4 regions of the Streptomyces sp. CA-243310 genome follow, and region 2 is predicted to be linked to each of the others. Evidence: riboswitches for the same ligand, from Rfam matches in the RefSeq annotation. Region 2 holds a riboswitch; each other region holds the start of a gene.
The links. Region 2 has a riboswitch for cobalamin ahead of metE (5-methyltetrahydropteroyltriglutamate--homocysteine S-methyltransferase). Riboswitches for the same ligand answer to the same signal wherever they lie in the genome.

Region 1 (7,656 bases), on a different contig from region 2:
TGCCGAGCCCCCGCGCGGCTCGTGCCCGATCCGGTGCAACCACGGGCGCCCGGGAAGTGTCTTCTGTTGTGACACCGCTGTCCCCGTCTCTGAAGAATCGGGGGGACGTCATGCGTCCGCCACGTCGCCGTCAGGTCACCGCACTCGTCACGGGCACGCTGCTCGCCGCCGGAATCGGCCTCGCCGCACCGGCCTCGGCCGCCACCCGCACCCTGTCCACCACGCTGGTCACCAATGCCCGCTTCGGCGGTCACTGCACCTTCGACCGGCTCGTCGTCGACCTCCAGGGGTCCGCTCCCCCGGTCACCGTCACACCCGTTTCCCAACTGGTCTACGACGGGTCCGGCAAGCCCGTGCCGCTGGCCGGGAAGTTCTTCCTGGAGATCCGGCTGCACCCGGCGGCCGGGCACACCGACGCCGGCCAGAACGTCTACCAGGGGCCCCGCCTACAGAAGATCAACCTGTCCAAGCTCAAGGGCGTGGCCTACACCGGCGACTACGAGGGGTACGTGACCTTCGGCGCCGCCTTCGACACCAAGCCCACCTTCAAGACCGGCGTGCTGCACGCGCCGGAGCGGCTCGTCGTCGACTTCCCGCACCCGGCGACCTGCTGAACCGTCGCCCGGCACACGGGTCGAACGGTCGAGGGGCCCGGGGCGTGCGTCGCCCCGGGCCCCTCGTGTCCTCCTGCCTAGCGGTGCTCCGGATTGGGGAAGTCGAAGCGGCAGCCGGCGTCCCATTCCGAGCGTTGGTTCCCATGGGCGGGCATGCCGCCGGCCCGCTTGAGCAGGGCGGCCAGGTGCATCAGGTTCCAGGTCATGAACGTGGTGTTCCGGTTGGTGAAGTCGTTCTCCGGGCCGCCCGAACCCGGATCGAGGTACGAGGGTCCGGGCCCGGCCTCGCCGATCCAGCCCGCGTCGGCCTGCGGCGGGATCGCGTAGCCGAGGTGCTGGAGGCTGTAGAGGACGTTCATGGCGCAGTGTTTGACGCCGTCCTCGTTGCCGGTGATCAGCGCACCGCCGACCCTGCCGTAGTAGGCGTACTGGCCCCGGTCGTTCAGGATCGAGGAGCAGGCGTAGAGCCGCTCGATGACCTGCTTCATCACGGAGCTGTTGTCGCCGAGCCAGATCGGCCCGCACAGCACGAGGATGTCGGCGTCCATGATCTGGCTGTAGAGGACCGGCCACTGGTCGCTCTCCCAGCCGTGCTCGGTCATGTCGGGCCAGACACCGGTGGCGATGTCGTGGTCCACGGCGCGGATCAGTGAGGTTCGGGCACCGGCCGCCTCCATCACCGCACGGCTCCTGGAGATCAGCCCCTCGGTGTTGCTGGTCTCGGGCGAGCGCTTGAGCGTGCAGTTCACGTAGACGGCGCTGAGGTCTGAGTAGTCGTGTTCGTCGGCCACTCCCCCACCCTGCGCGGGCCGCCGCGCGTGCGCCAGCGGGCCGCGCCCGTCCGGGGGTCACCCGGATCGGCCCTGGTCGGAACGGGTGGGCGGGGGGGTGCGGGAACGGGGTCGGGTTGTTACGGGTCCGCGCGGCCGACTAGGGTCAGCGGGCCTTGGTGTTCGGGAAACCGGTGGAAAACCGGTGCGGCCCTCGCCACTGTGATCGGGAAGTCCGGCTCCACTCCCTTGCGGGAAGCCACTGGGCCCGCGCGGGAGACCGCACGGCCCCGGGAAGGCGGAGTCAGGGCATCAGTACCCGTGAGCCAGGAGACCGGCCAGGGCACGTCGTCCATCCACGAGGTGCTGGAGAGGTCTCCTTACTCATGCATATAGCCGAGGGGTTTCTGCCCCCCTTGCACGCGGTCGCCTGGGGCGCCGCGTCCGCTCCCTTTGTCGTACACGGTGTGCGCGCCCTCACCCGCGAGGTGAAGGCCAACCCCGAGAGCACGCTGCTGCTCGGCGCGTCCGGTGCGTTCACTTTCGTGTTGTCCGCCCTGAAGATCCCTTCGGTGACGGGCAGTTGTTCCCACCCCACCGGCACCGGGCTCGGGGCGATCCTGTTCCGCCCGCCGATCATGGCGGTGCTCGGCACGATCACCCTGCTCTTCCAGGCGCTGCTGCTGGCGCACGGCGGCCTGACCACGCTCGGCGCGAACGTCTTCTCCATGGCCATCGCCGGGCCCTGGGCGGGTTACGGGGTCTACCGGCTGCTCAAGAGGTTCGATCTGCCGCTGATGGTGACCGTCTTCTTCGGCGCGTTCTTCGCGGACCTCGTCACCTACTGCGTGACCAGTGTCCAGCTGGCGCTGGCCTTCCCCGACCCGGGCACCGGTTTCCTCGGGGCGCTCGCCAAGTTCGGCGGCATCTTCGCCGTCACCCAGATCCCGCTGGCCGTCAGCGAGGGCCTGCTGACCGTCCTCGTCATGCGGCTGCTGATGCAGTCGAGCAAGTCGGACCTGGTCCGGCTGGGCGTCGCGAGGCTGACGGCCCGTACCGGGACCAAGCAGGAGGAGGCGGCGGTCCGATGACCAGGAACGCGAAGATCAACACGGTGCTGCTGCTCCTGGTGGCGGCGCTGGCCGTGCTCCCGCTCGCGCTGGGTCTGGGCGAGGGCAAGGAGGAGCCGTTCGCGGGCGCCGACGCGCAGGCGGAGGCGGCCATCACCGAGCTGAAGCCGGACTACGAACCGTGGTTCTCGCCGCTGTACGAACCCCCGTCCGGGGAGATCGAGTCGGCCCTGTTCGCCCTTCAGGCGGCGCTGGGCGCGGGCGTGCTCGCGTACTACTTCGGCGTTCGCAAGGGCCGACGTCAGGGCCTCGCCCAAGCGGGCGCGACCGGTGGCCCGGCCGGCCACGCGGAGTCGTAGGCGGTGCTGCCGATCGACGTGGCTGCGCACGGCAGTCGCTGGCGCCGCCGCCATCCGCTGGAGAAGGCCCTGTTGGGGCTCGGGCTGACGGTCACGGCCGTGGCCCTGCCGCCCTGGCCCGGGGGGCCGCTCGTCGCGGCGGCCACCCTGGTGGTGCTGCTCGGGCCCGCCGGGGTGGCCGGGCGCCAACTGTGGCGGGCCTTCCGGATCCCGCTCGGTTTCTGCTTCACCGGAGCGCTTCCGCTGCTGTTCGCGGTGGGCGGTCCGGCGGGGCTGGTGTCGTGGGCCCCCGACGGGCCCCGGCACGCGGCCGAGCTGCTGTTGCGCACCTCCGCGGCCTCCCTCGGGGTGCTGCTGTTCGCGTTCACCACCCCGGTGTCGGACGTCCTGCCCCGGCTCGTGCGGGCCGGGGTGCCGGCGCCGGTGGTGGACGTGGCCCTGGTCATGTACCGGATCGGGTTCCTGCTGCTGGACTCGATGGCCCAGGTCCGCCGCGCCCAGGCGGCCCGGCTCGGGCACACGGGCCGGGCCGCGGTGTGGCGTTCGCTGGCCGGGCTGGCTGCGACCTCGTTCGTACGGGCCTTCGACCGCGCCGCGCGGCTCCAGGAGGGGCTGGCGGGGCGTGGTTACGACGGCACGCTGCGGGTGCTGGTGCCGCCGGCCACGCTGTCGTGGCGGTTCCTGGCCGCGTCCGGGGCGCTGTCGGCGGCCCTGGTCACCGTGACTCTCACCCTGAAGGGGCTGTACCTGTGAATCCGTTGGTGGAACTGTCCGGCGCGGGCTACGCGTACGAGGACGGGCCCGAGGTCCTCTCCGGCGTGGACTTCGGCATCGTCGAGGGCCGCGCGCTGGTCCTGCTGGGCCGCAACGGCAGCGGCAAGACCACCCTGATGCGGCTGCTCAGCGGGGGGCTGCGGCCGGGTTCGGGCACGTTGCGGCTCGACGGTGCGGTGGTGACGCACGACCGGGCCGGGCTGACCCGGCTGCGGCGGGCGGTGCAGTTGGTGGTCCAGGACCCGGACGACCAGTTGTTCGCCGCCTCGGTGGAGCAGGACGTGTCCTTCGGCCCGATGAACATGGGCCTGGAGCCCGACGAGGTGCGGGGTCGGGTGGACTCGGCGCTCGCCGCCCTGGACATCACGGCGCTGCGGGACCGGCCGACGCACCTGCTCTCGTACGGGCAGCGCAAGCGCGCGGCCATCGCGGGCGCGGTGGCGATGGCCCCGCGCGTGCTGATCCTGGACGAACCGACGGCCGGGCTGGACCCGGACGGGCAGGAGCGGCTCCTGGACGTCCTGGCGGGGCTGCGCACGGCCGGGACCACGGTGGTGATGGCCACGCACGACGTCGACCTGGCGGTTCGCTGGGCCGACGACGCGGCGGTCCTCACCCCGACCGGTGTCCGCGTCGGTCCGGCGGGGGAACTCCTCTCGGATCCCGCGTTGTTGGCCTCGGCCGGGCTGCGTCAGGCGTGGTCCCCGACGGTCACGGCCCTCCTGCGCGCCCACGGCCTGTTGGCCCCGGACGTTCCCGGCCCGAGGACCCCGGAGGCCTTGGCCGCGCTGCGGTGACGGCGCGGGCGCCCGACCGAGCACCTGCGGCGACCGGCGGCGAGGACGGAGCGCGCCGCCGGGATCGACCCCGAACCTAGGATGGCCGCATGTCGCTGCCGCACGCCATCCTCACCGCCCTGCTGGAGAAGCCTTCGTCGGGGCTGGAGCTGACCCGGCGGTTCGACAGGTCGATCGGGTACTTCTGGTCCGCCACGCACCAGCAGATCTACCGGGAGCTGAGCCGGCTGGAGGAGGCCGGGTTGATCAGGGCGTTGCCCGGCGAGGTCCCGGTGCGCGGGCAGCGCAAGGAGTACGAGGTGTTGCCCGCCGGCAGCGCGGAACTGGCCCGGTGGGTCGGCGAGAGCCAGGACCCGAAGGCCATCCGGGACCCCCTGCTGCTGCGGGTGCGCGCGGCGGGCGTGGTGGGGGCTCGGGGGCTCGGGGCGGAACTGCGCCGACATGTGGAGCTGCACCGGGGGCAGTTGGCGGAGTACGAGGCCATCGAGACACGGGACTTCCCGCCGGGACGGGACTCCGACGAGGACCGGCTGCGCCGGCTGGTGCTGCGCGGCGGGATCGGTCTGGAGACCTTCTGGCTGCAATGGCTGGAGGAGGCCCTGACCGAGGTCGAGGACATGGCTCCCCCGCAGGACGGACCGGGGGCGCCCGAGGGACCCGGGGTCACGGCCTGACCGCCTCCGGTCCCGGCAGGGGGCGGAGGCGGTCGGGACGGGGACTACTTGTTCAGGGCGACCCAGAACTCGTCGAAGCTCAGCAGGCCGTCGCCGTTGCTGTCCTTGGATGCGACCACGGCGTCCGCGACCGCGCCGGTGACGAACGCGTCACCCATGGCCTTCATGGCCGCGCTGTACTCGTCGGCCGTGACGAAGCCGTCGCCGTCCGCGTCGAACTTACGGAACGTCGCCCGCGCGCTCTCGATGTCCGCCACTGGGTCCACCCCTTCTTGGTGCTTGTTGACGGCTCAGGGTAGCGCCCGCCCGGGCGGGGCTCGTCCCCGGGTCCCGTTCGGCCGGCAGAAAGAAAGCCAATTACCGCCCGGTAAGGCGGAAGCAATAATTCCGGCCAATAATTCCGGCCTGCACTTGTCACGCTCCGGCATCGCGGCATAACGTACCGACATTGCCGCCACACCAGGAGCGCAGGGCTCCCAGGGACAAGCGGCAACAAGGGCGATCACACAGGTGACGATCACAGCTGACGCATCATTCGAAGTTCTGCCCTTCACCCGCACCTGCCGCCATATCTGGGAAGACGGCGACCATGTGCTCATCGGAGTGAGTCCCGGAAACAGCTACTTCAGCTCCGAGCGCATCGGCGACCTCGCCCGATGGGCCACGACCCGCTTCGCCCAAGTCGACTTCGTCTACGCGGACCTCCACGTCGACCGGATGTTCGCCGCCTTCGGATACTCCCCGGAGCACGCGGGGAAGCGGGCGGCGAAGGAGATCAAAGCGGTCCGGCGACGCATACTCAAAGGCGTGGAGGAATCAGGACCCCCACTCGCCGAGATTCGCGTGAGGGCGCTTTCGGAGTTCCAATCGAACCCCGTCTACCAACTCTTGCACCGCCGTGTGCTCCATTTCCTGGAGACCGACGAAGAATTCCGAAAGGGCTGCGAGGAAATGGCCCTTCACTTTGTCGGCTCGAAGTTGCCGGAAGGTGAATCGATCACCGACGCACAGTTGCGGGTCTGTTTCGACTACATGGCAGCCGAACTGCCGTTCTTCGTGGACACCCCGAGCATTCTCGACGTCCCGTCGTCGGTGGCGGCCTACCACGTCAAGATGCCCCTGACCGATGTCCTCTTCGCACGGGGCGGGGGCCTGCGTGCCACCCGCAACCAGGCGTACGCCGTCGTGCGCCCCGAGGCCGCGGCGGCCTCGATCCACGCGCCGGCCGAGACGCCGGACACCACCTCGAACCACGCACCGACCGGAGGGACCGTCGATGACCGTCGAGCAGCTTGAGGGTCGGGAGACCGGGGGCGCCGGGGACGCCCTCCTCGACTTCCCGCTCTCGCGGCGCGGTGACGTGCTCCCCCCGGAGTGCGCCTGGCTGCGCGAGAAGGCGCCGGTCGCCAGGGTCCGCACCCTCACCGGGGACCCGGCCTGGCTGGTGAGCGGCTACGCGCCGGCCAGGCAGGTGCTGGAGGACGAGCGCTTCAGCCTCAAGGACACGGCGAACGCCGGCGTCCCCCGCCAATACGCGTTGACGATCCCGCCCGAGGTCGTGAACAACATGGGCAACATCAACGGCGCCGGGCTGCGCAACGCGGTGATGAAGGCGCTCAACCCGCGTCAGGAGGGGCTCCGGGACCTGCTGCGCGCCACGGCCGGGGAACTCGTCGACCGGATGGTGGCCGAGGGCGCCCCCGCCGACCTCCGGGCCGGTTTCGCGGACCCGTTCTCGGCCGCGCTGCACTGCCGGGTGCTGGGGGTGCCCTTCGAGGACTGGCGCCGGCTGATGTCGGGCCTTGACGTGGCGTTCATGACGGCGCGGGAGCCCTTCGCGGACTCGGCGCTCAACTGGTACAAGGACGTCGGCTACTTCGTCGAGCGCCTGGAGGCGCAGCTCGCCCTGCCCGCCGAGGAGCGTACGGGGCTCCTCGGCAGGTTCGCCGGGTTGAAGGAGGCCGACCCCGAGTCGGCGCACCTGACCGACGAGATGTTCGCGACGGTCGCCGTCTCGCTCTTCGGGGCGGGTGCGGTGTCCACGTCCGCCTTCCTGGTGCTCGCCGTCCTCGCGCTGATCCAGAAGCCGGAGCTGATCGGGTATCTGCGCGCGCATCCGGAGCGGATGGGCAAGGCGGTGGACGAACTCCTGCGCTGGAACCTCTCCGTGGGCGACGGCCTGCCTCGCATCGCCCTGGAGGACGTGCGGGTCGGTGACGTGCTGGTCAAGAAGGGCGAGCTGGTCCTGGTCCTGTTGGAGGGGGCCAACTTCGACCCGCTGGCCTTCGAGAACCCGGACGTGTTGGACCTCGAACGCGAGAGCCCCCACCCCCACCTGGCGTTCGGCGCCGGCCGGCACTTCTGCCCGGCGTCCGCCCTGGGGCGGGCCCACGCCGAGATCGCGTTGGAGGTGCTGGTCGAGCGGTTGCCGGAACTGCGCCTCGCGGTCCCGGCCGAGAACCTCGTCTGGCGCACGGGCTTCATCAAGCGCCTGCCGGAGCGGCTTCCCGTCGCCTGGTAGGCCCCGGTCGGGCCCTGCCCGACCGGCCGGACGGCGGCCTCCCGGGAGCCGGGCGAACTCCCGTGGCGCCGTCGTCC
Region 2 (7,656 bases):
GGGCGTAAAGGTGGAAATGTCGAAGCCCATGAGGTGGTACGCGAGGCCGGCGGGGTAGTCGAGGTTGGGGTGGATGCCCTTGCGGCTGATCATGGCGTGCCGCAGGGCGGCGTGCAGGGTGGCGAGCCGGGTGACGTCGGGGTCGGATGCGCGGGCGACGAGGCGGTCGGTGGCTTCCTGCATGATCGGTACGCGGGAGTCGCCGTTCTTGTAGACCCGGTGGCCGAAGCCCATGATCTTGCGCTTGGACGTCAGGGACTCGTCCAACCAGTCGGCGGCGCGCTCCGGGTCGCCGATCTCGTTCAGCATGTGCATCACGGCCTCGTTGGCGCCGCCGTGGAGGGGGCCCTTCAGGGCGCCGATGGCGGCGGTGACCGCGCTGTAGAGGTCGGAGAGGGTGGAGGTGACGACGCGGGCGGTGAAGGTCGAGGCGTTGAAGCTGTGCTCGGCGTAGAGGATCAGGGAGATCTCGAAGCAGCGGACGACCTCGGGGGCCGGGACGGTCCCGAAGCACATCTGGAAGAAGTTGTCGGAGTAGCCGAGCGAGGGGTCGGGTCGGACGGGGGCGAGGCCGTGTCGGCGGCGGTGGTCGGCCGCGACGACGACGGGGAGCTTCGCCAGTAGGGAGAGGGACTTGGTGCGGTTGGCCTCGGTGCTGCCGTCGTCCTCGGTGGGGTCCTCGGAGCCGAAGAAGCTGACGGCGGTGCGCAACACGTCCATCGGGTGGCAGGTGTCCGGGAGCCGGGACAGCACCTCGGAGGTGGTGCGGTCCAGGGGGCGCAAGGCGCGCTCCTGGGCCTGGAACTCGCGGAGCTGGTCCGGGTCGGGGAGTTCACCGTTCCAGAGGAGGTAGGCGACTTCCTCGAAGGTGCAGCGGGCGGCGAGGTCCTGGACGGGATAGCCGCGGTAGGTGAGGGAGTTCGTCTCCGGGATGACGGTGGAGATGGCGGTCGTGTCGACGAAGACACCGGAGAGACCTCGGTGGATCTCGGGTGCGGTGGCGGTGGCGGTGGCGGTCATGATGGCCTCCGGTGCATGTCAGTTGCCGGGCGGAAGGGTGAAGTTGAAGACGGCCGAGTCGAAGGTGTCGTAGTCCTCGTAGCCGAGCACCTCGTAGAGCCGGGAGCGGGTCTGCATGCGGGGCAGCAGGGACTCCTGGGTGCCTTCGACGGCCAGCGTGCGCAGTCCGTCCTCGATCGCGCCCATGGCGAGACGGAAGAGGGTGACGGGGTAGAGCGCGATGTTGTAGCCGAGGTTCTCGAGGGTGGCCGCATCGAGGAGGCGGCTCTTGCCGAACTCGGTCATGTTGGCGAGCAGCGGTACGTCGACGGCCCTGCGGAACGCCTCGAATTCCGCCTCGTCCGCGAGGGCTTCGGGGAAGATCGCGTCGGCGCCGGCGTCCACGTACGCCTTGGCCCGGTCGATGGCCGCGTCGAGCCCTTCCACCGAGCGGGCGTCGGTACGGGCCATGATCAGGAAGTCCGGGTCGCGGCGGCCGTCGATGACGGCACGGAGCCTGCGGGTCATTTCCTCACGCGGCACGACGGTCTTGCCGTCGAGGTGTCCGCAGCGTTTGGGGTTGACCTGGTCCTCCAGGTGGAGGCCTGCCAGCCCGGCGTCCTCCATGAGCTGGAGCGTGCGGGCGGCGTTCATCGGTTCGCCGAAGCCGGTGTCGGCGTCGACGAGGACCGGTAGGTCGGTCGCCCGTGTCACCTGCTGTGCCCGGGCGGCGACCTCGGTGGAGGTGGTCAGGCCGATGTCGGGCAGGCCCAGATCGGCGGCGAGTACCGCTCCTGAGAGGTAGGCGGCGTCGAAGCCGGCCTGCTCGATGAGCTTGGCCGAGTACGGGTTGATCGCGCCCGGGATCTTCAGCAGCCTTCCGGAGCCCAGCTGTTCGCGGAATCGGCGGCGGCGGGAACCTGGCGTGGTGTGGGTGTGCAGCATCAGAACAGGCCCTTCGGGAGCTGGGCGTCGTAGGCGGCGACGGCGTTCGTGTCGACGGCCGGGAAGAGGCCCGCCAGGTCGGCGGTGGCGAGGTCCGCCAGCCGCCCTGCGGTCCGAAGGAAGTCCTCCTGCGCCCGGGGGGTGACGATGGCCTCGGTCAGAGTGCGGAACTTGCCCTCGTAGCCGGTGCGGTCGAAGGGGCGCGCGCCGGCGGGGTGGGCATCGGCGACCGCGAGTTCGTCCTCGATGACCGTGCCGTCCACCAGGGTGATCACGGCGCGGCCACCGAACGCACGGCGGGCCGGGTCCCGGTGGTGGTAGCGGCGGGTCCACTCCGGGTCCTCGACCGTGGAGATCTTCTGCCACAGCTCGATGGTCGCGGGCCGCTGGGCCCGCTCGGGGGCGTACGAGCGCTCGTGGTGCCAGCCGCCGTCCTCAAGCGCGACGGCGAAGATGTACGGCACCGAGTGGTCCAGGGTCTCCCGGCCGGCGGCCGGATCGTACTTCTGCGGGTCGCCCGAGCCGGAACCGATGACGTTGTGGGTGTGATGGCTCGTGTGCAGGACGATCGAGCGGACCTTCTCCAGCGGGCCGGCCTTCTCCCGCAACCCGCGCGCGAGGTCGATGATCGCCTGCGCCTGGTACTCGGCCGAGTGTTCCTTGGTGTAGGTGTCGAGGATGGCGCGGCGGGCCTCCCCGGGCGCGGGCAGCGTGACCGTGTACGAGGCTTCGGGGCCGTCCAGCATCCAGGCCAGGAACCCGTCCTCCCCTTCGTAGATCGGTGAGGGGGATCCCTCGCCGCGCATGGCCCGGTCCACCGCCTCGATAGCGACCTTGCCCGCGAAGGCCGGCGCGAACGCCTTCCAGCTGGAGATCTCGCCCTTGCGGGACTGCCGCGTCGCCGTGGTGGTGTGCACGGCCTGCTGAATGGCCTGGTACACGGTCTCGGTGTCCAGCCGCAGCATCGCCCCGATCCCGCCGGCCGTCGCGGCGCTCAGGTGGGCGACGTGGTCGATGCGGTGCGCGTGCAGGCAGATCCCCTTCACCAGGGCGACATGGATCTCGTAGGCGGCGGTGATGCCGCGCAGCAGGTCGGCGCCCGAGCGGCCGGTGCGCTGGGCCACGGCGAGCAGGGGCGGGATGTTGTCCCCGGGGTGGGAGTAGTCGGCGGCCAGGTACGTGTCGTGGAAGTCCAGCTCGCGGACCGCGGTGCCGTTGGCCCAAGCGGCCCACTCCGGCGAAACCCGCGTTCCGGTCGCGACTCCGAAGACCGACGCGCCTGACGGCGTCCGGTGACCGAGGGCCTGGGCGCGGGCGACGGCGACCGGGCGGCGGCGCAGCGACGCGATGGCGACCGCCGCGTTGTCGATGATCCGGTTGATCACCATCTCCGAGGCCTCGGGGTCGAGGTTCGGCACGTCCTGGGTACCGGTGGCGACGGCGGCCAGTTTCCAGGCGAGCTGCTCCTCGCGGGGCAGACGGTCGGCGCTGGGGTGGACGCGTACCTGGTGGTCGATCACGGGACTCCTCGCGGCGTGCGGTGGTTGGGTCGTACGCCACTGAGTCTTCCCACGCGGCGAGCCCGGCGCGATGGCTCCACATTGCGTAATTCGTCCATGCGAAACGTGCGAATCTGCAAATTTTGCAAAATCTGCGAATGATAACTTCACACGGAAGAGGGCGCTGAGAGGAGTCTGATCACCATGGGTCGGGCCGCCGGACAGAAGATCTACGCCCGCGCGAAGCTGCGCAGGCTGCGCCGTGAGCGGGGCATGAACCAGGTCGAGCTCGCCCGCGCCCTCGGCCTGTCCACCAGCTACCTCAACCAGATCGAACACAGCCGGCGTCCGCTGACGGCCCCCGTGCTGCTGCGGATCGCCGAGGTCTTCGGCGTCGATCCCGAGTTCTTCTCCGAGGCCGGCGAGGAGCGGCTGGCCACCGATCTGCGCACCGCTCTCGGTGACGAGGCATGCGGTACCTCCGTACCGCAGGAGGAGATCGCCGACGTCGCTCGCGATCATCCGGAGGTGGCCCGGGCGCTCGTCGCCCTCCACCGGCGCTACCGGGAATCCTCCGAGCGGGTCGCCGCCCTGGCCTCCCCCGAGGACACCGCGGGCCTGCTGCCCGCCGAGCCTCATGACGAGGTGCGGGACTTCTTCTACGCCCACCACAACCACTTCCCCGCCCTGGAGACAGAGGCCGAACAGACCGCCGCGGACCTCGGCCTCGGTCAGGTCGGCCGCTCCGCCGATGCGCTCACCGGCCGATTGTCGACCCGGCATGGCATCAAGGTGCTCCGCGCGGGGCCGGAACGGTCCGCCGACGCGCGGCGCTTCGACGCCGGCAGCGGTCTGCTCCTGCTGTCCCCCTGGCTCAGCGAAGGGCAGCGCGCCTTCCAACTGGCCACCCAACTCGCGCTACTGGAGCACGGCCCGCTGCTGGACCAGCTGGTGGCATCCGCCGAGCTCGCCTCTCCCCAGGCGGAGGGGCTGGCCCGGATCGGACTCGCCAACTACTTCGCCGGCGCCCTCCTCATGCCGTACACCGCCTTCCACACGGCGGCCGAGAAGGTGCGCTACGACATCGAACTTCTCTCGGCACTCTTCGGCGTCGGCTTCGAGACCGTCTGCCACCGTCTGTCCACCCTCCAGCGCACCGGTCACCGTGGAGTGCCGTTCTCCTTTCTCCGGGCCGACCGCGCGGGCAACATCTCCAAGCGGCAGTCCGCGACCGACTTCCACTTCTCCCGCCTGGGCGGCACCTGCCCGCTCTGGACCGTCTACGAAGCCTTCTCCTCCCCCGGCCGCATCCTCACCCAGGTCGCGGAAATGCCCGACGGCAAGAAGTACTTCTGGATCGCGCGGACGGTCACCCGCGGCGGCTTCGGCCATCACGCGCCGCGAGCCGACTTCGCCGTCGCCCTCGGCTGCGAACTCCGGCACGCACCCCGCCTCGTCTACGCGGAGGGCATCGCCCTGCACGACCCGCGCGCCACCACCTCCATCGGTCTGGGCTGCCGGATCTGCGAACGGCAGGACTGCGCCCAGCGGGCCCGCCCCCCGGCCGGCGGCAGTCTGGCTGTCGACCCCGATCTGCGCACCTACGTGCCGTACCCGGTCGTCAGGGAGCACTGAATCGCCCGCCGCTGGGATCCGGCGCTCCTTTGCCGGAACGTCTCAATTCCGGCGTCCGACATGTGGACGGCCTTGCCCTCCCTCGATCGGATCGACCTAATGTGGTCCCTGCAACTGGTTCGCCCCGTCCGCCAGGCGGGATGCGTCGCAAGAGGGAACCCGGTGGGAATCCGGGACTGCCCCGCAGCGGTGAGTGGGAACGACCGCCGTCATACGCACTGGGACCGGACAACGGTCCTGGGAAGCGACGGCCATTAGGTGCCCGCCGGGAAACTCCGGCCGGCGTGCCCGCGAGTCCGAAGACCTGCCCGTTGCCCGCACGTGGACGATTCCCGTGCGGACATCTCGGTGACCTCGTGGGCGGGTCGGCGTACACAGCGAGCGGCACGTGCGGGTTTCCCCGCAGGGTGGGCCGCCCGTTCTGTCGTTCCCTTCGCGTCCGCGTCCCGTCTCCGGGATGTTGTGGACACATCTCGCGAAGGAGAGTTCCGTGACAGCGAAGCCCGCAGCCGCGGCAGCACGAGCCACCGTGTACGGCTACCCCCGCCAGGGACAGAACCGCGAACTGAAGAAGGCCATCGAGGGCTACTGGAAGGGCCGCGTCACCGCCGACGCCCTCCGGGAGACCGCGGCCGAACTCCGCCGTTCGAACTGGCAGCAGCTGACCGACGCCGGCATCTCCGAGGTTCCGACCGGCGACTTCTCGTACTACGACCATGTCCTGGACACCAGCATCATGGTCGGCGCTGTCCCCGAGCGACACCGCCGGGCGGTTGCCGCCGACGCGCTCGACGGCTACTTCGCGATGGCCCGCGGCACGCAGGACGTCGCCCCGCTGGAGATGACCAAGTGGTTCGACACCAACTACCACTACCTGGTCCCCGAACTCGGCCCGGACACCGTCTTCACCGCCGATTCGACCAAGCAGGTCGCCGAGCTGAAGGAAGCCCTCGCGCTGGGCCATTCGGCCCGTCCGGTGCTGGTCGGCCCCATCACCTACCTGTTGCTGGCCAAGCCCGCCCCGGGTGTGGCCGATGACTTCGAGCCGCTGACCCTGCTGGACCGGCTGCTGCCCGTCTACACCGAAGTCCTCGCCGACCTGCGTGCCGCCGGAGCCGAGTGGGTGCAACTGGACGAGCCCGCCCTCGTCCAGGACCGCACCCCGGCCGACCTGAACACGGCCGCCCGCGCCTACCGCGGGCTCGGCACGCTGACCGACCGGCCGAAGCTGCTGGTCGCCTCCTACTTCGACCGGCTCGGCGACGCCCTGCAGGTACTCGCCGCCGCCCCCGTCGAGGGCCTCGCCCTGGACTTCACGGGAGCCGCCGCCGCGAACCTGGAGGGCCTCGCTGCCGTCGGCGGCCTGCCGGGCAAGCGGCTCGTCGCCGGTGTCGTCAACGGCCGCAACATCTGGATCAACGACTACCAGAAGTCGCTGACCACACTCGGCACCCTCCTCGGTCTCGCGGACCAGGTGGACGTGGCCGCGTCTTCCTCGCTGCTGCACGTCCCGCTGGACGCAACGGCCGAACAGGACATCGACCCGCAGATCCGGCGCTGGCTCGCCTTCGCCCGCCAGAAGACCACCGAGATCGCCACGCTGGCGCGTGGCCTCTCCGAGGGCACCGAGGCGATCACCGCCGAGCTCTCCGCGAACCGGGCCGACCTGGCTTCCCGCGCCGCCTCCGCCCTCACCCGCGACCCGGCGGTCCGGGCCCGAACCGCCGCGATCACCGACGCCGACGGACGCCGCGCGCAGCCCTACGCCGAGCGCACGGTGGCTCAGCGCGCCCACCTGGGCCTGCCGCTCCTGCCGACCACCACCATCGGATCCTTCCCGCAGACCGACGAACTGCGGGTGGCCCGCGCCGACCTGCGCGCGGGCCGCATCGACGCCGTGGGCTACGAGGAGCGGATCGAGAACGAGATCCGCGAGGTGCTCTCCTTCCAGGAGAAGACCGGGATCGACGTCCTCGTGCACGGCGAGCCCGAACGCAACGACATGGTGCAGTACTTCGCCGAGCAGCTGACGGGCTACCTCGCCACCCAGCACGGCTGGGTGCAGTCCTACGGCACCCGCTACGTCCGCCCGCCGGTCCTGGCCGGGGACATCTCCCGCCCCGAGCCGATGACCGTGCGCTGGACCTCCTACGCCCAATCGCAGACCACGAAGCCGGTCAAGGGCATGCTGACCGGCCCCGTCACGATGCTCGCCTGGTCCTTCGTACGTGACGACCAGCCGCTCGGCGACACCGCCCGCCAGGTCGCCCTCGCCCTCCGCGACGAGGTCAACGACCTTGAAGCGGCAGGCACTTCAGTTATTCAGGTCGACGAGCCGGCGCTGCGCGAGACACTGCCGCTGCGGGCCTCCGACCACGCCGAGTACCTGGAGTGGGCCACCGAATCCTTCCGCCTCAGCACCAGTGGCGTCCGGCCGGACACCCAGATCCACACCCACATGTGCTATGCCGAGTTCGGCGACATCGTCCAGGCCATCGACGACCTCGACGCCGACGTCATCAGTCTGGAGGCCGCCCGCTCCCACATGCAGGTAGCCGACGAGCTCGCCGAGCACGGC
Region 3 (7,656 bases), on a different contig from region 2:
GCCGATGCTGATGCTCTCCCGGCACTCGCTGGACGCCGACGGCGAACCGGTCGAATGGGTACGTTCGGTGTATCGCGGCGACCGTTATAAATTCGTCGCCCGCCTTCAGCGACCTGCCCTCTGATCAACGGTTGACTCCTGATCGACCCCCGGTGGACGCTCGTACCGCTATACGGACGGGGGCTTACGTTCACCGGTCAGGCCCCCGTAGATTCCCTGCGCCCAAGCAGTGATCAACGAGGGGACGACGATCATGGCGGAACCGGAAGCAACAGGTACACAACGGGACACGGCGGGAGCCTCGTCAGGGGGGCTCTCGCCGAAGTCGATCGCCGTCTGGGTACTCGTCGGTCTCATCGGCGCGATCGGCTGGGGCGTACTGGCCCTCTCCCGGGGCGAGGAGATCTCGGCCGCGTGGCTGCTCGCCGCCGCCCTGGGCTCGTACGCGATCGGCTACCGCTTCTACGCGCGCTTCATCGCGAACCGCGTACTGAAGGTGGACAAGACCCGGGCGACCCCGGCCGAACGCCTCGACAACGGTGTCGACTTCCACCCCACCGACCGTCGCGTGCTCTTCGGTCACCACTTCGCCGCCGTCGCCGGCGCGGGCCCGCTGGTCGGCCCGGTGCTCGCCTCGCAGATGGGCTACCTCCCGGGCACGATCTGGATCGTCGCGGGCGTGATCTTCGCCGGGGCGGTCCAGGACATGGTCACGCTCTTCTTCTCGACCCGGCGCAACGGCCGTTCGCTCGGACAGATGGCCCGTGACGAGATCGGCCCGGTGGGCGGAGCCGCCGCCCTGGTCGCCGTGTTCGCCATCATGATCATCCTGCTCGCCGTGCTGGCACTGGTCATCGTCAACGCCCTGGCGGACTCCCCCTGGGGCGTCTTCTCCATCGGCATGACCATCCCCATCGCCCTGCTCATGGGCTTCTACCTGCGCGTGCTGCGCCCCGGGCGCGTCACCGAGGTCTCCCTGATCGGCGTCGCCCTGCTGCTGCTCGCCATCGTCTCGGGCGGCTGGGTCGCGGACTCCTCGCTCGCCGAGTTCTTCACGCTCGACAAGCAGACCCTCGTCATCTGGATGGTCGCGTACGGCTTCGTGGCGTCGGTGCTGCCGGTGTGGATGCTGCTCGCGCCCCGCGACTACCTCTCCACCTTCATGAAGGTCGGTACCATCGCGCTGCTCGCGGTGGGCGTGGTCATCGCCATGCCGATGCTGAAGATGCCCGCGGTGACCGAGTTCGCCTCACGCGGCGACGGACCGGTCTTCGCCGGTTCCATGTTCCCCTTCGTGTTCATCACCATCGCCTGCGGCGCGCTGTCGGGCTTCCACTCCCTGGTCTCCTCGGGCACCACCCCGAAGATGATCCAGAAGGAGACCCAGGTCCAGGTCATCGGCTACGGCGCGATGCTCACCGAGTCCTTCGTCGCCGTCATGGCGGTGATCGCGGCGTGCATCATCGAGCCCGGACTGTTCTTCGCGGTCAACTCCCCCGCCGGCGTGGTCGGCACCACCGTCGAGACCGCCTCGCAGGCGGTGACGAACTTCGGCTTCGCCATCTCGCCGGAGGCCCTCGCCCAGGCGGCGAAGGACGTGGAGGAGACCAGCCTGCTGTCGCGGACGGGCGGCGCGCCGACCTTCGCACTCGGAATGTCGGAGATCTTCTCGTCGGTCATCGGCGGCGCCGGGATGAAGGCCTTCTGGTACCACTTCGCCATCATGTTCGAGGCGCTGTTCATCCTGACCACCGTCGACGCGGGCACCCGGGTCGGCCGGTTCATGCTCCAGGACACCCTCGGCAACGTGCACAAGTCCTTCAAGGACGTCAGCTGGAAGCCGGGCGTGTGGATCGCGAGTGCGGTCGTCGTCGGTGGCTGGGGCTACTTCCTGTGGGTCGGCGTCAGCGACCCGCTGGGCGGCATCAACCAGCTCTTCCCGCTGTTCGGCATCGCGAACCAGCTCCTCGCGGCGGTGGCCCTGGCCGTCTGCACCACACTGTTGATCAAGTCGGGCCGACTGAAGTGGGCCTGGGTGACGGGCGTCCCCCTGGCCTGGGACGTGGCGGTCACCCTCACCGCCAGCTACCAGAAGATCTTCTCCGACAACCCGAAGATCGGGTTCTTCGCGCAGCGGGACCTGTACCAGGACGGCATCGAGGCCGGGAAGGTGCTCAAGCCCGCCAAGAACATGGGCGAGATGCACACCGTGGTCACCAACGCCACGGTGGACGGCGTCCTGTCGGTGCTGTTCGCGGTCCTGATCATCATCGTGCTGCTGGACGCGGCCCGCACCTGCGTCAAGGCCGTCCGCAAGCCGGAGACGGTCACCCTCACCGAGACCCCGTGGACCGAGTCGAGGATCGTCGCCCCGGCCGGCCTGATCGCCACCCCCGAGGAACGGGCGGAACTCGCCGCGGCGGGCCTCGACTCCGGCGGCGGCAAGACCCGGGAACCGGTCGCGTGAGCGGCCTGACGGCCGTGCGCGGGGCGTGGGCGAAGACCCGGTTCTACGTCCGCGAGTTCTCGGGCGAGGCCGCGTACGACCGGTACGTCGCGCACGCCCGCGCGCACGACGCCGACGCCGAGGTCATGACCCGGCGCGCCTTCGAGCGGGCCCGCACCGACGCCCGCGAAGCCGACCCGCGCGAGGGCTTCCGCTGCTGCTGACCCCGTCCGGGGCCCTCGAAGGGCCGCCGCGTTCCCCCGGGAACCCGGCGGCCCTTTCGCGTGCCCGTCCGCGAAGGGGGCGCGCCCCCTTCGCCTCCCCGTCCGTGGACACGTGCGACCCCTCGCCCGCCCGTCCGACACACTCGACGGCATGGACATCGTGATCAGGGCGGCATCGGTCGCCGAATTCGAAGAGCTCGGCGACATCACCGCGCAGGCCTACCTGGACGACGGGCTGCTGGACTTCAACGAGGACGCCGCGTACCTGAACGTGCTGCGCGACGTGGCCGGCCGGGCCGCCTCCGGGGAGGTGCTCGTCGCGGACCACGACGGCACGGTCCTCGGCGGAGTGACGTTCGCCTCGAACACGAGCCCGCTGGCCGACATCGCCGGCCCGGGCGAGGCGGAGTTCCGGATGTTGGCCGTCGCCGGCGAGGCGCGCGGACGCGGCGCGGGCGAGGCCCTGGTGCGGGCGTGCATGGCCCGGGCGAGGGCCCTGGAGGGTGTGACGCACCTGGTGTTGTCGACCCAGAGGTCGATGGCGGGGGCGCACAGGATCTACGAGCGCCTCGGCTTCACCCGAACACCAGAACGAGACTGGGCCCCGATCCCGGGCCTCACCCTCCTGACCTACCGTCTGGAGCTGTAACCACGCCGACACAACATGTGGGGGGTCACGCATCCACCCGCCCCCACATGTATGCTCGTGCTCGCTGTCGTCGCAGGGGAATCCGGTGCGAATCCGGAACTGTCCCGCAACGGTGTGAAGTGCACCCATTCGTGCAACTACAAGTCCGAGGACCTGTCGACAGCGCGCCCGGCTCGACCGAACCGGGTGCAGACACGTCCGGGCCTCGCGGTTGGGCCGGTGGACGCCATGCGGTGCACGTACCGCCCGCCCTGTCCGGGCCGGAGCGTGCGCGGTCCGCATGCGCCCGCTCGCGCCCGCGCCGTCGGTGTTCCCGGAGCCGAGCAAGGGAGAGCTCCCCCCGTGACCATCGCGCCCTCCGCACCGCGCGCAGAGTCCGTTCCGTCCGAGTCCGCGATCGAGACCGCGATCACGTCCGGGGGACCCGGGGCCGCGCTGCTGCGCACCCTGACCGAGCTGACGGCCGACCTTCCCGACACCGACCCCGGCCGCGTCGCCGCCGCCGCCCTGCGCGGTCGCAGCTCCGCCGCCGACGAGGCCGAACTGCGCGGGCTGGCCACCGAGGCCGCCGCGGGTCTGATCTCCGAGGACCCCGCGTACTCCCGGTTGGCCGCGCGCCTGCTGACGCTCGCCGTCCGCGACGAGGCCGCGGGCCAGGGGTCCACCTCGTTCTCCGCCTCCGTCGAGGTCGGCCACCGCGAGGGCCTGATCGCCGACCGCACGGCCGAGTTCGTGGCGACCCACGCGAGCAGGCTGAACGCGCTGGTCGAGCACGCGCTCGCCGAGGGCGCCGACGACCGCTTCGGGTTCTTCGGCCTGCGCACCCTGCACAGCCGCTACCTGCTGCGCCACCCGATCACCCGCCAGGTCATCGAGACCCCCCAGTACTTCATGCTGCGCGTGGCCTGTGGTCTCGCGGAGAACGAGACGGTCCAGGCCGTCGAGGAAGTGGCCTCGCTGTACCGGCTGATGAGCCGCCTCGACTACCTGCCGTCCTCCCCCACCCTCTTCAACTCCGGCACCCGGCACCCGCAGATGTCCTCCTGCTACCTGCTGGACTCCCCGCTGGACGAGCTCGACTCGATCTACGACCGCTACCACCAGGTCGCCCGCCTGTCGAAGCACGCCGGCGGCATCGGCCTGTCGTACTCCCGCATCCGCGCCCGCGGTTCGCTGATCCGCGGCACCAACGGCCACTCCAACGGCATCGTGCCGTTCCTGAAGACCCTCGACGCCTCCGTCGCGGCCGTGAACCAGGGCGGCCGGCGCAAGGGCGCCGCCGCCGTCTACCTGGAGACCTGGCACGCGGACATCGAGGAGTTCCTGGAGCTGCGCGACAACACCGGCGAGGACCAGCGCCGCACGCACAACCTGAACCTGGCCCACTGGGTGCCGGACGAGTTCATGCGCCGGGTCAACGCCGACTCCGACTGGTCGCTGTTCTCCCCGGCCGAGGTCCCCGAGCTGGTGGACCTGTGGGGCGACGATTTCGACGCCGCCTACCGCAAGGCCGAGGCGGCCGGCCTGGCCCGCAAGACCATGCCCGCCCGGGAGCTGTACGGCCGGATGATGCGCACCCTCGCGCAGACCGGCCAGGGCTGGATGACGTTCAAGGACGCCTCCAACCGCACGGCGAACCAGACCGCGGAGCCGGGCACCGTCGTCCACTCCTCGAACCTGTGCACCGAGATCATCGAGGTCACCAACGACGGCGAGACGGCCGTCTGCAACCTCGGTTCGGTCAACCTCGGCGCGTTCGTGGTCGACGGCGACATCGACTGGGAGCGGCTGGACGCGACCGTCCGCACCGCCGTGACCTTCCTCGACCGCGTGGTGGACATCAACTTCTACCCGACCGAGCAGGCCGGCCGTTCCAACGCCCGCTGGCGTCCGGTGGGTCTGGGCGCGATGGGCCTCCAGGACGTCTTCTTCCAGCTGCGGCTGCCCTTCGACTCCCCCGAGGCGCGGGCGCTGTCCACGAAGCTCTCCGAGCGGATCATGCTGGCCGCGTACGAGGCCTCCTGCGACCTCGCCGAGCGCAACGGCCCGCTCCCCGCCTGGGAGCAGACCCGTACCGCCCGCGGCGTCCTGCACCCGGACCACTACGACACCGAGCTGAACTGGCCGGAGCGCTGGGAGGCGCTGCGCGCCCGGGTCGCGACCTCCGGCATGCGCAACTCGCTGCTCCTCGCCATCGCCCCGACCGCGACGATCGCGTCGATCGCCGGTGTGTACGAGTGCATCGAGCCCCAGGTCTCCAACCTCTTCAAGCGCGAGACGCTCAGCGGTGAGTTCCTCCAGGTGAACGCCTACCTGGTGGCCGAGCTGAAGCGGCTCGGCGTGTGGGACGCCCAGTCCCGCGAGGCGCTGCGCGAGGCCAGCGGGTCGGTGCAGGGCTTCGGTTGGATCCCGGCCGAGGTGCGCGAGCTGTACCGCACGGCGTGGGAGATCCCGCAGCGCGGCCTGATCGACATGGCGGCGGCCCGTACGCCGTTCCTCGACCAGTCGCAGTCGCTGAACCTGTTCCTGGAGACGCCGACCATCGGGAAGCTGTCCTCGATGTACTCGTACGCCTGGAAGCAGGGCCTGAAGACCACGTACTACCTGCGCTCGCGCCCGGCGACGAAGATCGCCCGCGCGGCGTCCGGCTCCGCCGTCCCGGCGGCGGCCACCCCGCTTCCGCAGGCCGTCGACGCCGACGCGCTGGCCTGCTCCCTTGAGAACCCCGAGTCCTGCGAGGCCTGCCAGTAATGAGCTCCAACGAGAACAAGAACCTCCTGGACCCGGGCTTCGAGCTCACGCTCCGCCCGATGCGCTACCCGGACTTCTACGAGCGCTACCGCGACGCGATCAAGAACACGTGGACGGTCGAGGAGGTCGACCTCCACTCGGACGTCGCGGACCTCGCGAAGCTGACCCCGTCCGAGCAGCACATGATCGGCCGCCTGGTCGCGTTCTTCGCGACGGGTGACTCGATCGTCTCGAACAACCTCGTGCTGACCCTGTACAAGCACATCAACTCCCCGGAGGCGCGCCTGTACCTGTCGCGCCAGCTGTTCGAGGAGGCCGTGCACGTCCAGTTCTACCTGACGCTGCTCGACACCTACCTGCCCAACCCGGACGACCGGGCGGCCGCGTTCGACGCGGTCGAGGAGATCCCCTCGATCCGCGAGAAGGCGCAGTTCTGCTTCAAGTGGATGGACTCGGTCGAGAAGATCGACCAGCTGGAGACGGCCTCCGACCGGCGCCGCTTCCTGCTGAACCTGATCTGCTTCGCGGCGTGCATCGAGGGCCTGTTCTTCTACGGCGCCTTCGCGTACGTGTACTGGTTCCGTTCGCGCGGCCTGCTGCACGGTCTGGCCACCGGCACCAACTGGGTGTTCCGTGACGAGACCATGCACATGAACTTCGCGTTCGAGGTCGTCGACACGGTCCGCAAGGAGGAGCCGGAGCTCTTCGACGACGCCCTTCAGCAGCAGGTCACCGACATGCTGAAGGAGGCCGTCGAGGCGGAGCTGCAGTTCGGCCGCGACCTGTGCGGTGACGGCCTGCCGGGCATGAACACCGAGTCGATGCGCGAGTACCTGGAGTGCGTCGCGGACCAGCGTCTGGTGCGCCTGGGCTTCCCGCCGGTGTACGGCTCGCAGAACCCGTTCTCGTTCATGGAGCTCCAGGGCGTCCAGGAGCTGACGAACTTCTTCGAGCGCCGCCCGTCGGCCTACCAGGTCGCGGTCGAGGGCACCGTCGACCTGGACGAGGACTTCTAGGAAGTCCCCTTCCGCACACGGCGGCACGACCTGGCAGCGCCCCCGCCCACGGGGTGGACCTCCCGGATCAACGGGGGTCCCGGGCGGGGGCGCTCCCGCGTTTCCCGGACGACGCCAACGCGCCCTGTCCGCACAGGAGTTGCCGGAACCCTCCGGCGAGACGATCGACGCCGTCGCGGACCTGCGGTTTCGGCAGCGGGTCCGCGCTGCGCCACCGCGGCCCGCGGGCGGAGCGGCTCAGGCGTTCGGGACGACCTCGTAGCGCGGGGTGCCCTCGTCCATCTGTCGCAGGGCGTCCTTGCGGTCGCGCTTCGAGAGCCGGTCGATGTACAGGTACCCGTACAGGTGGTCCGTCTCGTGCTGGAGGCAGCGCGCGAAGTAGCCGGTGCCCCGGACCTTGATCGGGTTGCCCTGCTCGTCCTGGCCGGTGACCTCGGCGTAGTCCGGGCGGGCCAGCGAGGCGTAGGCCGTCGGAACCGACAGGCAGCCCTCGTTGGAGTCGTCCAGCACCCGGGCGCCGGCCGGCAGCTCGACCGGCTTCGGGTTGACCACGACACCGGTGTGCCGCTT
Region 4 (7,656 bases), on a different contig from region 2:
ATCCGGATGCCTTGTCGGAGTGCGTAGTCCCGTGCGGGCTTGGTGAACGCTGATGTGGTGACAACTGCGGCGACATCGGCGCCGTGGATGCTGAAGCAGGTACCGCCGAAGCGCTGCATGTCTGGTGAGCCGACCTTGGTGGTGGGCCCGTACCGCTTGCACTGGATGACGATGCGCCTGCCTTGGGGGCAGTTGGCGACTACGTCGGCCCCGAGGTCGTTCGCGCCGCCGACGACTCCGGCGCCTTGGCAGCCGTCGCGTTCGCAGAGGAAGGCTATGGCGTGCTCGAACTGGCGGGGGCTCATTGCGTGGTAGCGGACGATCTCAGTCGATTGGATCTCGCGTACTCGCCGGTACTCGGCGGCGCGTCGCCGTCGCCTCCTGATGGAGCTGATCCACGCTGCGATAGGTAGCAGGAGGAAGACTGCCGCAGCTGCAACGCGTCCGTCGGCCCACATGAGGAGCGCTACGACGGCGGACAGTCCGACGAGGGTGGCGCCGGCGCATCCTTTTAATGTCATGTGGGAGCTGATCTCCGTGCGTCAGGGAGGGGCGGGCGGTCGAGGTTCGGTGAGGCTATCGATCCGCAACCGCTGTTGGAGTAGGTAGCCCGCTGTTGATCGAGTTGCGTCGTGCGTGATCAGTGAACGGTCCGTTGATGTCGACTTCAGTGGGTGTGGGGCCGGCCTCACCAGCCGTGGATCTCGCAATTCACAGTCGTGTGGTCGATCCACGGGAACGGTCGTGGAGACAGGCGTTCTGCCGATGTCGGGCGGACATGGGTCCGCCCGTCGGTCGCTGTCCCCGAGGGGTCCGACGGGCGGCATCCGAGTAGCACCGCAGCCCGCGGTCAATCGCTCGAATGTGTCAGGCCAGCCTAGGGCCGGTCACTGACAACGGCCGGGCGGGCGGGCGGCAGCGGTCAGGCGGGACGGTCGCCGAGGCCCGGCATCGCCGGGATCGTGCCGACCGGCCAACCGTCGATGTCGGCGGTGAAGTGCGGAGCGGGCACGGTTTCCCACCAGGAGCGGACCGCCGCGGTCACGTGCTCCGCCCCGGTCCGCGGGTCCACGTGGGTCGTTTCCCGTTCACCGCTCCTGCGTACCGCGATCCGTCCTCGTTTGCAGCCGTCGGGGTAGTCGTTCCAGTCGACCCCGGCCTCCGACCGCAGCAACTCGCGCATGCCGCCGGACGAAACGCCGTGCAGCCGCTCGTGGGGGAAATGGTTCTGCGCGGCCCTGCCGATGCTGTTGCGCACCGCGTCCCGCTGCCGCCACCGGAAGTAGTGGGCGACCTCGACGGGGTCGGAGAGGGTGAACAGGCGGGCGTCGAACAGGGCCCGCCCGCCCGGACGTCGCTCGTTGAGCACCGCCGTGGCCAGCGAGGCCGCGACGGACAACTGCTTCGCGACCACGCCGCCGAACCACGGCTCGGTGCCCGCACTGCCGAAGTCGGTGTACAGGACACTGATCTCGTCGGACTGCGTGTACGAGAACCGGGCCCCCGCGATCTCCGCGCACAGGGCCTCGGCGACCGCGTCCATGTCGGCCATGAAGGCCTCGTCGAAGGGGCGGGTCGCTCCCCGTGTGTAGGTGCGGAACGCGCGGCCGTCGACCCGGAGCAATGTGTAGGTGCGACGTGGCAGGACCGCACGGTGCGCCGCCTCGTACCGCTTCATCCGGTCACCCAATGCCGTGCCGTCCGCCATGTCGTCCCTTCGTCCGTGTTGCCCCAGTCTGGCACGCACGGGCTCGCGGGTCCGGAATACGACGATCGGGACGACCGGGCCCCGTGGCCGGCCCCCTCGTCCGCGCGGGCGCGCGGCGGCCCTCCCGTGGGGAGAGCGGGAGGGACGCGCGCCCGGGATGGTCCGGGAGCACACCGTATGCCCGCGTGTACGGGCGCGGGTAGGCATATGACAAGGGGAATTCCGGATGGCGGCGACGGGGCCTAGGCGTCGGAGCCACCCTCGTCGAGACCCTCGTCGGGCAGGTCGTGGCCGAGGCCGTGGTCGTAGGCTCCCGCCTCGACGCGCAGCGCCAGCTCGCGCAGTACGTCCATCGAGCTGACGTCCGTCCGGCCGGAGTCGTGGACCGCCGCCAGCGCACTGAACGCCGCGGCGAAGGATCCGACGATCGTGTGCATGGCGGGAGCCAGCGTCTCCCCGACGATGCGACCCACCTGGAGGGGAGTCGCGTCGGCCGGCACGCTGAAGTGCGGCATCATCTCGCTCAGCAACAGGGTGACGACACCCGGCTCCGAGGGGGGACCGGCCTCGCCGCCGGCCTCGTGAGACCTGCGGACTTCCTGGGACTCCGTGAGGATCCCGATGACTCGCTTCATGATTTCCGCGCGCTCCATCCGGGGAGGGTAGCCCGTGCGGGGACGGCGGGTGAGGGGTTCTCGCGGGCCGGTTCGCCGCCGGGTGTCTGGCAGACTGGGCAGCGTTCTCCCAGGCGGTGCAGGACAGGAAACCGGTGCGAATCCGGTGCGGTCCCGCCACTGTGACCGGAGCCCGTCCGCGGGATCCGGGAGTCAGACACTGACGCACCGCCTCTTCACTTCGACCGGGGACGCGGATCCCCCGGAGAGGCTTCGCCATGTCGCGCTCGCGCACCGTTCTGCGCTCCCTCATACCCCTCGCGCTGCTGGCGCCCCTGGCCGCCTGCGGGGGCTCGCCGGGCGGGAAGGGCTCGGGGTCGGACGCGGCCTCCGGCACGGCGCCCGGGTTCCCGTACACCGTCACCAACTGTGGTGTGAGCACCACCTATCAGGCTCCGCCCCGTCGCGCGGTCACCATGAACCAGCACGCCACCGAGATCATGCTGGCGCTGGGGCTGGAGCAGAGGATCGTCGGCACCGCCTACCTGGACGACGCGATCCTGCCCGCCTACCGACCCGCCTACGACCGGATCAAGGTGCTGGCCAAGGAGTACCCCTCCAAGGAGGTCCTCCTCAACGCCGACCCCGACTTCGTGTACGGCGGCTACTCCAGCGCCTTCGACAAGGCGCAGGGACGCGACCGCGGGGGACTGGCCGCCTCGGGCATCGACTCCCGTCTCAACGTGGAGTACTGCGGCACCGGTCCGGTGGGACTGGAGCAGCTCAAGACCGAGATCACCGAAGTGGCACGCACCTTCGGAGTGCCGGAGCGCGGTGCGGCGCTGATCGAGGATCAGCAGCGGCGCATCGCCGCCGTCACCGCACGCGTCAAGGACAAGTCCGAGCCGGCCGTCTTCGCCTACGACTCGGGCGAGGCCTCCGCCTCGACCTCGGGGGGCACCGGCATCGGCAACGAGATCGTCTCCCTGGCCGGCGGGACGAACGTGTTCGCCGACCTCGACGACACCTTCGGCGACGTGTCCTGGGAGAAGGTCATCGAACGCAAGCCCGAGGTCATCCTGATCTATGACTACGCGGGGACCACCGTCGAGGCCAAGAAGCAGCGCCTGTTGAACGACCCGGCTCTCGCGCAGGTTCCCGCGATCAGGAACAAGCGGTTCGTGGTGCTCCCGCTGTCCACGGCCGTCCTCGGCGTGCGCGTCGCCGACGCCACCGAGTCCCTGGGGCGCCAACTGCACCCCGACGCCGCGTGAGCCCGCGCCGTACCCCGGTCGTCCTCGTCCTGCTCGCCGCCGCCCTGGTGGTCTCCGCCCTCGCGGGCCTCGCGCTGGGCGCGGTACGGATGGCCCCGGGCCAGGTGATCGACGTCCTCCTCGCAGGACCAGGACCAGGACCAGGACCAGGACCAGGACCCGGAGCGGGAGCCGGCGGTGGAGCCGCCGGTGCCATCGTGTGGGACGTACGGATGCCCCGCCTCCTCCTCGGCGCCGTCGTCGGCGCCGGACTCGCCGTGGCCGGAACCGTGTTGCAGGCCCTCGTGCGCAACCCACTCGCCGACCCCTTCCTGCTCGGCGCGTCCTCCGGAGCGTCGGCGGGAGCCGTACTGGTCATCGTCCTCGGCGCCGGAGTCCTCGACTCCGCGGGCGGGGCGGCGGTACCCGTCGCCGCGTTCGCGGGATCCATGGGCGCGCTCGTCGCCGTCTACGCGATGGCCCGGCGGGGCGGCACCATGACCACCGGCCGGCTGATCCTGGCCGGGGTCGCCGTCCAATACGTCCTGTCCGCCCTCACCAGCCTGGTCCTGGTCCTGGCCGCACACCCCGACCAGATCCGTAGCGTCCTCTTCTGGACCCTCGGCGGTCTCGGCGGGGCCCGCTGGGACGAACTGGCCCTGCCCTCGGTCGCGCTGCTCCTCGGTACCGGCCTGCTGATCGCCCTCGCACGCCCCCTGGACCTCCTGCTCGCGGGGGAGGAGGGCGCGCACACCCTGGGCCTGGACACCGCTCGGTTCCGGGCGGCGGTCTTCGTCCTCGCCTCGCTCGTCATCGGGGTGCTGGTCGCCTACAGCGGGGCCATAGGCTTCGTCGGCCTGATGGTGCCGCACGCCGCCCGCATGGTGGTGGGCGCCGGACACCGGGCGCTGCTGCCGGTGGCCGCGCTGGGCGGGGCCGTGTTCCTGACCCTGGCGGACCTGGTCGCGCGGACCGCGGCGGCGCCCGAGGAGATACCGGTCGGCGTGGTCACCGCGCTGGTCGGCGGGCCGTTCTTCCTGTGGATGCTCCGCAGGTCCACCCGGACCGAGGGGGTGGCCGGATGAACCCGTCGACAGGACGACCGGTGGAACTCGCCGTCGAGGACGTGGGCTACGAGATCCACGGCCGGACCCTGCTGCACGGAGTGGACCTCACCGCCCGCCCCGGCGAGACCGTCGGCGTGGTCGGCCCCAACGGAAGTGGCAAGACCACACTGCTGCGCTGCGTCCACGGCGCCCTGCGGCCCACCTCCGGCCGGGTGTTGCTGGACGGCGCCGACGCGGGGTCCATGGGCGTGAAGGAACGGGCCCGACGGGTGGCGGTGGTGCCACAGGAAGCCTCCGGAACGTTCGGGTTGACGGTCCGTGAGGTCGTCGCCATGGGGCGCAGCCCCCACAAGCGGTTCTGGGAGCAGGACGGCCCCGACGACGTCCGACGTGTCGCGGAGGCCCTGGAGGCCGTCGGGGCGGCCGGCTTCGCCGCCCGCCGGTTCGACGAACTCTCCGGCGGCGAACGCCAACGCGCCCTGGTGGCCCGCGCGCTCGTCCAGGATCCCGGCCTGCTGGCCCTCGACGAACCGACCAACCACCTGGACATCCGACACCAGTTGGAGATCCTGACCCTGGTCCGCGCCCTGCCGGCGACCGGCCTGCTGGTCCTGCACGACCTCAACCTGGCCGCGTCCTTCTGCGACCGGCTGTACGTGCTGGAAGCCGGCCGGGTGGTCGCCTCGGGGACCCCGGGCGAGGTGCTCACCGAGGATCTGCTGGCACGGGTGTACGGGGTACGGACCCGGGTCGGACCGCACCCGACGACGGGCGGCCCGAGCATCCTGTACCTGCCGCCGGACGCCCGCGGCACCTGCGACGGCCGGCCGGCCGGCCGTCGCTGACGGCAGGCGCCCGGTCGGGGGACGCGGGTGTCCCCGACCGATCCGCCCTGCCCGACCGACCGCCCGGCCCTTCCTGGCTCAGCCCTGGAAGCCGTACGGGCGGGTGATCAGTTCCAACCAGTGGCCGGACGGGTCGGGGAAGTAGACGCCGCTGCCCCCGTCGTTGTGGTTGATCTCGCCCGGGTGCCTGCGATGCGGATCTGCGTAGTACTCGGTTCCCGCCGCCTTGATCTTCTCGTAGGCCGCGTCGAACACGTCCTGGGAGACGAGGAACGCGTAGTGCTGGGGAGTGATGGACTCGCCGGGGGCGGCGGTCGCGAAGTCCAGGGTGACGCCGTTTCCGGTCTCGACGGGGATGAAGGGACCCCACTCGGTCCCGACCTCCAGACCCAGGATGTCGGCGAGGTACTCGGCGGACCATCGGTTGTCACGGCTGTGGACGATCGTGTGGTTCAGCTCTACTGACATGGGTGGATGCCTCCGAAAGGCATGTCACGGCGCCTCCATGCCTCACCCGGTCGGTGACCGACACGCGACGCCGTCCGCACGAGCCTAAGCACACGGATCGGGCCGGGTCCATCGGTATTCGGTCGAATGAGGCGCCGCGGAGCGGGGTGCCGGGGACGGTGGTGTCGGGAACGGTGCCGACGACCCCGTCGGGAACGTCCGCCCGATCAGGAACGTCCGTACACCGAATCGACGTTGTCCCGCGCGGGACGCGTCCGCCCTGCCGGCCCGGCGGCGAAGACCCGCAGCAGGTTCTCCGTCACCCGTGTGGTCAGCGCCCCGGAACGCGCGTCCAGACCGTGATTGCCGCCGCCTCGCCCGTCGCCCGTCGCGTCGAGTGCCTCGACCCAGCGCATCGTCCCCGTGGCAAACACCCCGGCGCCGCTCGCCACGGTGTAATAGGCCGTGTCCTGATGGCTGGGCCTGCCCTCGCAGACCACGGGGGAGTGGGCGATGATCTCGATCGGGCGGGGTGTCGGGAATCCGGTGTCCACCTTGTCGTACTCGACGCCGACCAGGTGCGCGAACCCGTCGCCTGCCTTCACCCCCGTGCCCTCGAACAGCCAGTGCCCGGGCCGCGCCACCACGTAGGGGGCGTCCACCGGGTAGCCGTCGTAGATGACACCGAGCAGGGAACTCTCCGGGTCGGCGGCGGGAGCCGAGCGGAAGTCGACCGTCGCGGGGTGGCCCCTCTTGAACCCCGGGTCCTGGGCGTAGGACGACTTGTAACAGACCACCGTGCGGTCCGGCCCCAGGTCCGACGGCTCCAGCCGGATCCGGCGGTAACAGCAGTTCGCGCCGAGTATCGCGATGTTGGTGCCGGCGTCCCTGGCCGCGGTGACATGCGCCCGCTGCTCCGGGGACCAGTACTCGTCGTGCCCCAAGGAGAGTACGGCGACCGCCCCCTCCAGCAGTCGCTTCTCCCGTGCCACGTCGGTGGTCGTCGTGTACGCCGACGGTATGCCGAGCCGCTCGGCAAGGGCGATCAGCGGTGCCTCGTACACCAGGAACAGGCCCGCCCCGTCGTCGTACTCGTACGGCCGGTCGAAGGTCACGGCGAGTGAACGCGAGGCGTATCCGCCGGTGGGTCCGTCGTAGCTGCCGTAGCCGCCCCACCTGTTGTACGCCTGCCAGGTCGCCACCGCGTTCACGATGACGGTCCGTCCCTTCGTGGACGCCGAGCGGACGGTGAGCGGGACGAAACGCTGCCCCTCGGCGCCCTGCGCGTCGAGCCGGAGCAGGTAGCAACCCTCCGGCCAGCCACCGGTGTCGACCGTGGTGGTACGGGACCACCGGGTGCGGACCATCCTGGTTCCCGCGTCCACCGTGTGCTCGGGCTGCCGGACCCCGGGCAGCGCCTGCGAACGCCACACCAGCCGGGCCCGCGCGCCGCCGTACCACCCCATGCGGTACGCGGAGACCGTGAACCGGGGCGCCGCCGTGGACACGTGCAGTCCGAACGACTCACCGGGAAGGACACTGACCCGGTCGGCGAAACCCTCGATGGCGCGGGCGGGTCCAGCCTTGGTGACGTGCCAGTCGGCGTTTCCGGGTCGGGCGTTCTCGGCCTTGACGTCGAACTCCCGGGACCCGGCCCCGGGAGAGGACTCGGACGCGTTCGGTGCTCCCGACGGGGAGCCTGCCGACTTCGGATCCCCGCCC

Region 1: it holds a riboswitch for cobalamin, as region 2 does, so the genes downstream of both, ACQEVM_RS07660 (energy-coupling factor ABC transporter permease) here and metE (5-methyltetrahydropteroyltriglutamate--homocysteine S-methyltransferase) in region 2, are expected to answer to the same signal.
Region 3: it holds a riboswitch for cobalamin, as region 2 does, so the genes downstream of both, ACQEVM_RS06690 (ribonucleoside-diphosphate reductase subunit alpha) here and metE (5-methyltetrahydropteroyltriglutamate--homocysteine S-methyltransferase) in region 2, are expected to answer to the same signal.
Region 4: it holds a riboswitch for cobalamin, as region 2 does, so the genes downstream of both, ACQEVM_RS13505 (ABC transporter substrate-binding protein) here and metE (5-methyltetrahydropteroyltriglutamate--homocysteine S-methyltransferase) in region 2, are expected to answer to the same signal.

What each region holds. Positions count from the first base shown of each region.
Region 1 covers NZ_JBNJMF010000001.1:1,617,622-1,625,277, reverse strand. The annotation lists gene ACQEVM_RS07670 (AMIN-like domain-containing (lipo)protein) at 111-614, shown strand; gene ACQEVM_RS07665 (flavodoxin family protein) at 692-1,405, opposite strand; cobalamin riboswitch at 1,545-1,741, shown strand; gene ACQEVM_RS07660 (energy-coupling factor ABC transporter permease) at 1,771-2,475, shown strand; gene ACQEVM_RS07655 (energy-coupling factor ABC transporter substrate-binding protein) at 2,472-2,813, shown strand; gene cbiQ (cobalt ECF transporter T component CbiQ) at 2,817-3,566, shown strand; gene ACQEVM_RS07645 (energy-coupling factor ABC transporter ATP-binding protein) at 3,563-4,384, shown strand; gene ACQEVM_RS07640 (PadR family transcriptional regulator) at 4,474-5,058, shown strand; gene ACQEVM_RS07635 (EF-hand domain-containing protein) at 5,103-5,315, opposite strand; gene ACQEVM_RS07630 (tRNA-dependent cyclodipeptide synthase) at 5,569-6,354, shown strand; gene ACQEVM_RS07625 (cytochrome P450) at 6,335-7,579, shown strand.
Region 2 covers NZ_JBNJMF010000002.1:92,420-100,075, forward strand. The annotation lists gene ACQEVM_RS17935 (bifunctional 2-methylcitrate synthase/citrate synthase) at 1-1,020, opposite strand, end outside; gene prpB (methylisocitrate lyase) at 1,039-1,944, opposite strand; gene ACQEVM_RS17945 (MmgE/PrpD family protein) at 1,944-3,464, opposite strand; gene ACQEVM_RS17950 (short-chain fatty acyl-CoA regulator family protein) at 3,648-5,078, shown strand; cobalamin riboswitch at 5,177-5,404, shown strand; gene metE (5-methyltetrahydropteroyltriglutamate--homocysteine S-methyltransferase) at 5,569-7,656, shown strand, end outside.
Region 3 covers NZ_JBNJMF010000001.1:1,398,646-1,406,301, reverse strand. The annotation lists gene ACQEVM_RS06710 (GntR family transcriptional regulator) at 1-124, shown strand, start outside; gene ACQEVM_RS06705 (carbon starvation CstA family protein) at 254-2,467, shown strand; gene ACQEVM_RS06700 (YbdD/YjiX family protein) at 2,473-2,670, shown strand; gene ACQEVM_RS06695 (GNAT family N-acetyltransferase) at 2,822-3,319, shown strand; cobalamin riboswitch at 3,371-3,494, shown strand; gene ACQEVM_RS06690 (ribonucleoside-diphosphate reductase subunit alpha) at 3,662-6,070, shown strand; gene ACQEVM_RS06685 (ribonucleotide-diphosphate reductase subunit beta) at 6,070-7,086, shown strand; gene def (peptide deformylase) at 7,324-7,656, opposite strand, start outside.
Region 4 covers NZ_JBNJMF010000001.1:3,013,026-3,020,681, forward strand. The annotation lists gene ACQEVM_RS13490 (restriction endonuclease) at 1-305, opposite strand, end outside; gene ACQEVM_RS13495 (tRNA(His) guanylyltransferase Thg1 family protein) at 923-1,708, opposite strand; gene ACQEVM_RS13500 (hypothetical protein) at 1,951-2,361, opposite strand; cobalamin riboswitch at 2,427-2,565, shown strand; gene ACQEVM_RS13505 (ABC transporter substrate-binding protein) at 2,601-3,596, shown strand; gene ACQEVM_RS13510 (FecCD family ABC transporter permease) at 3,593-4,660, shown strand; gene ACQEVM_RS13515 (ABC transporter ATP-binding protein) at 4,657-5,487, shown strand; gene ACQEVM_RS13520 (VOC family protein) at 5,566-5,955, opposite strand; gene ACQEVM_RS13525 (N,N-dimethylformamidase beta subunit family domain-containing protein) at 6,162-7,656, opposite strand, start outside.